DNA from 2 places in the Lysinibacillus sp. NPDC092081 genome. Region 1 is predicted to be linked to the other one. Evidence: riboswitches for the same ligand, from Rfam matches in the RefSeq annotation. Region 1 holds a riboswitch; the other holds the start of a gene.

Region 1 (2,204 bases):
CAGACACGTCTATATTTACGATATCTCCCTCGTTAATCACACGTTTACCTGGAATACCATGTGCGACTTCCTCATTTACACTAATACATGTGTATCCTGGGAAATCATATTCCCCTTTAGGTCCAGAAATCGCTCCTGCTTCAGCAAACATACGACCTGCAATTTCATCTAATTCTAGTGTTGTTACACCTGGTTTTGTAGCAGCCTTCATTGCTTCACGAATTTCAGCACAAATACGGCCGATTTTTTTAAAGGCTTCAATCTCTTCTTGCGTTTTTACAATCATTTTTAACGTCCCTTTCATCTAATATCTACTATTTAATATAACATAACTTTTTATACATAAAACGCTAAACGCTCTAAATATTATATGCTAACCTAGATTGTCAAGTGCTGAAAAAACAGGCTTGTCACCGAAAGTCGGGGAATACATTTGTTGAAAAGTATACATTGTATATAAGTTGATCTTCGTTTCGACTGGGCGACTCCTTGGGGATCAGCAATAAAGGAACGAAGGCTAAAACCATCACATCCTGTGATAACGCCTTCGTGACCAACATCGTGTTGGCCCGAGACCCTACAGCGTAGCGGATGTTTTCTGTGCGAAAGCGTAGTGCTAACGTAGCGGCAGCAAATGTTTTATCTGTGTGAAAGCGTAGCGACAGCAACAACAAAAGCGGCTCATCGGACGCCCCCAGGAAAGCGCCCAGTCGGAACGGAAATCAACCTCACGTTATGGGAATGAGCTAAAAACAATTTGATCCTGCATTCAATTTAATAAAAATAAAAACCCTCCACTTAGGTGAAGGGCATAATCGTTATGATTTTCGTTGCATTAATTGAGGGGCTGCCGTAAATAACAGAACACCGACAATTGCCGTTAAAACTGTTGCTGGTAGCATGTATGTTCCATTATAGATAATTGAATAAATCCATGCATTTTGATCGCCAGCATACTCTGAGAAAAATACAGCGCCCGCAATGGTATGTGCTGCATAACGTAAAAAGCCCGCTAATACAGTTCCTGCAATAATATAAAGCGCCATTTTCTTTTTGTTTAAATCTTTTGCAGCCTCGAGCACTGGTCGGCGAACAACGGCCGCCAAGCCTACTACTGTAAAGGCAACACCATAATCAAGCAATCCTTGTAGCCAATGAATAATATAGGCGCCAAACATTGTTTGCATAACACCAATAAGCAATCCCGTTGTCAGACCTGGAATAAGACCCCAGCGGAATGCTATTAAAATTATTGGCACCATCACTAGACTAACAGAGCCACCTTGTGCCCATACTTTAAAGGAAACCTGATCTAGCACAAGGCCAATCGCTGCGAATATCGCAATCTCCACAAGCATTAAAAGTCTTTTTTTGTCCATAAAATTATTCTCTCCTTTGTTCCGATGTAGGATACAAGAGCAGGAATAGAAAACAGTTGGCAAATATGTCCCCATCAGGCATCAAAAGATAAAAAACGATGCCAGGACAGAGCCTCACATCGTAAAAGTGTCGGTTTCTATCCACATCCCTACGCAAGTGTTAACTTACAGGTTCAAAGAGTCAAGGCATTAAGTGCCCAGTCTCAGCTGACATCATCAGCTCCCCTTGTGGTCGTTACATCTTAATTTATTTGAACAACCTCATTTTACGCAAACACCGTTACGATTACAACCTCTTCCACATTATTTTTTGAAACTTTACTGTTTTTCATGCGTAAATATTAAAAAAGGAGGTACAACTATGGAGAATCAAAAAATTTTATCTGCCTTTAGTTATCTCAGTATTTTATTCGCACCCTTTATTGTGCCATTAGTCGTTTATTTTGTTGCAAAAGATAGCGACGTAAAGAGGCACTCTATTCGAGCACTAATATCACATTTAATCCCAGTCGCATTCGGAATTATATTATTTGCAGTCTTTATCTTCTCAACTTTAACATTCAGCACCAATTTTGACTTAAATTCAGATAGTAATACTTTTCTTATCATTTGGTTTGCTTCATTCGCAATTTACATTCTCGTTTCATTAGGGGTCGTTATTTGGAATATTATTCAAGCTGTTCGCGTAATCCGATAAGTTGCATTTCACCCTTGAACAGATAGTACTTAAGGAGCTGTTATTTTGTGAAAGTATCTAAAGTTGTTAAAACCGCTGTAAAATTAGCACCTATCGTAATTCCGATTGTAAAAAAAGTAATCGCTGCA
Region 2 (2,204 bases), on a different contig from region 1:
CAAGCTCAATCATCTTATCATTCATTTTTTCAAGGATTTGTAGTAAAGTCGATAGCTCACCCTCCATTGTCGTTTCTAATGGATGAACTTCATATTTCACCCCTGATGCGTCGATAACCGCAATCGCTGCATCTACAAAGGGGATCACATCTTCATAAGTTTTAGTTTTCGGGATAATTTGTACACTTATTAATGAGTTTGCCATATTACTTTGTCTCCTTTTTCGGTAAAAAGTCGTTTGTAAAAGCTTGTTTCGCACTAAATTCGCCTTCTAAAACTTTGTTGTCGACCATCCATTTCGCGTAGTTTTCCCAGACAGCTAGCTTTTGCTCGCCCCATTGTGCTGCGTCGTCTTGATACTTATCTGCTAGCCATTCCTGACTTTTATGCACAAGGTTCTTATCTAAATCAGGTACCGCTTCTAGTAAAATATCAGCTGCTTCATTAGGGTGATTTATCGCATATTCATAGCCCTTTGCTGCAGCAGCGACAAATGCTTTTACCGTCTCAGGATCATCCTTCATCATTTTTTCATTTGTAGCAAGTACAGGTGTGTAATAATCTAACTGCTCGCTATAATCTGTTAAATAAAGCATGTTCAGCTTTTCGCCACGAAGTTCCGCTTCAATACCTGTCCATGCATAATAAATCCATGCAAAATCAATATCTTTTTTCATCATTGTGAAGAAGTCTAAATCGCCTGCATTGACGATATCTAACTTATTAATATCCGCATTTTTTGTTTGCATAAGTGATTGTAATACAGCCTTTTCAAGTGGTGCACCCCAACCACCGTATGTTTTACCTTCAAAATCCTTTGGTGACGTAATGCCTTTTGATGCAATAGATGCAAAGCCAGAAGTATTATGTTGAATAATCGCTGCAATCGATACTAAAGGTACATCCTGTACACGTGCCTGTGTAATTCCTTCCTGATAGCTTACGCCAAACTGAGCCTTGCCAGACGCCACAAGCTGATCTGCACCCGCTTCACCAGGTAATAAAATATCAACATCTAAACCCTGTTCCTTAAAGTAGCCAAGTTTTTTCGCTACATATAAGCCTGTATGATTTGTGTTCGGTGTCCAGTCGAGAACGACCGATACTTTTGTTAATCCCTTAGCATCCTTTTTATCCTCTTTTTCGCTACAGCCCGCTAATGTTAAAAGCGCAGCCAACAGGATCAATAACCATTTTTTCATGCTGAATCCTCCAAGTAAGTAGTGTGAAAGTGTTCATGATTGAATGTGTTTACCAAAAGATAGCGTATTCACGGTTTGTTTACACCAAAGTCTGTGCATGCGATAAAAGTATGAAAACATAAAAAACGCCTAGGATTCCTCCCAGACGTTTTGCAATCAATATCAAAAATTTTTTATTTTTGAATAGATGTTCCCTACGCTGGTACGAGCCAAATCAGGTTCAAAGGGTCAGCGTCTATCGGACTCAATCTCAGCTGGCAACTACCAGCCCCCCTACATTCTTTCCATATGAACTTTTCGTGATTATTATACCCATATCTATCCGGAAATGACAAGGGTCTGTTTATCGATAGCGCTGAATTATTATTTAACAGCCTCATTTGTAAAAAGTCCCTTCAAGAAAGGAAGCTAAAATTCACCACTGTAACTGGGGCCACATGCTTTTAAAGTAATTTATAACTAAAAATACAAAAAATTCTTTCATTATATTGACAATGGAAACAAATTACAATAAAATTTGATTGATTAATCAATCATTTATTATGAAAGGAATATCAAAATGAATTCGATACTTACTAACGATGAAAAAAAGAAAAGAAAAAGATCTACCATTCTAAACGCCGCAATTAAATTATATAGTGAGAATGGTTTTGCAGAGACCAAAGTGGCCGACATAGCAAAGGAAGCAGGAGTTAGTTTTGGCACCGTATTTACGTATTTTAATTCAAAAGAAGAGCTTTATGAATCGGCAATATTGGAGCCCTTGGAGGAAATCAAACCATATTTTACTGAAATAGAAGAACATTTTAAAGGTGAGCCTCTTGAAGTAATTAAGGAAATGATAGATTGTCATGTGCAACTTTTTGCCAAGAGAAGTGAATTCCTACGTCTAATCCAGCAGGTTCTTGCAAGACCTGAACGATTTCCAAAGCTTTATAAAGAACTTGATGATTTTGTAAAATTATTTAAAGTATGTATTTATCCAGTTATTGAAGCAGGGCA

Evidence for each region. A riboswitch is a leader RNA that binds a small molecule or an ion and turns the genes downstream of it on or off. The one in region 1 is predicted to bind thiamine pyrophosphate.
Region 2: another riboswitch for thiamine pyrophosphate. It lies ahead of ACIQLB_RS09430 (ABC transporter substrate-binding protein); the one in region 1 lies ahead of thiT (energy-coupled thiamine transporter ThiT).

The regions. Positions count from the first base shown of each region.
Region 1 covers NZ_JBIVRU010000027.1:4,671-6,874, reverse strand. Annotated here, with positions in the region: gene map (type I methionyl aminopeptidase) at 1-286, opposite strand, end outside; gene thiT (energy-coupled thiamine transporter ThiT) at 819-1,379, opposite strand; TPP riboswitch at 1,509-1,616, opposite strand; gene ACIQLB_RS22940 (magnetosome magnetite crystal formation protein family) at 1,741-2,076, shown strand.
Region 2 covers NZ_JBIVRU010000004.1:88,459-90,662, reverse strand. Annotated here, with positions in the region: gene ACIQLB_RS09435 (thiamine-binding protein) at 1-205, opposite strand, end outside; gene ACIQLB_RS09430 (ABC transporter substrate-binding protein) at 207-1,202, opposite strand; TPP riboswitch at 1,377-1,487, opposite strand; gene ACIQLB_RS09425 (TetR/AcrR family transcriptional regulator) at 1,762-2,204, shown strand, end outside.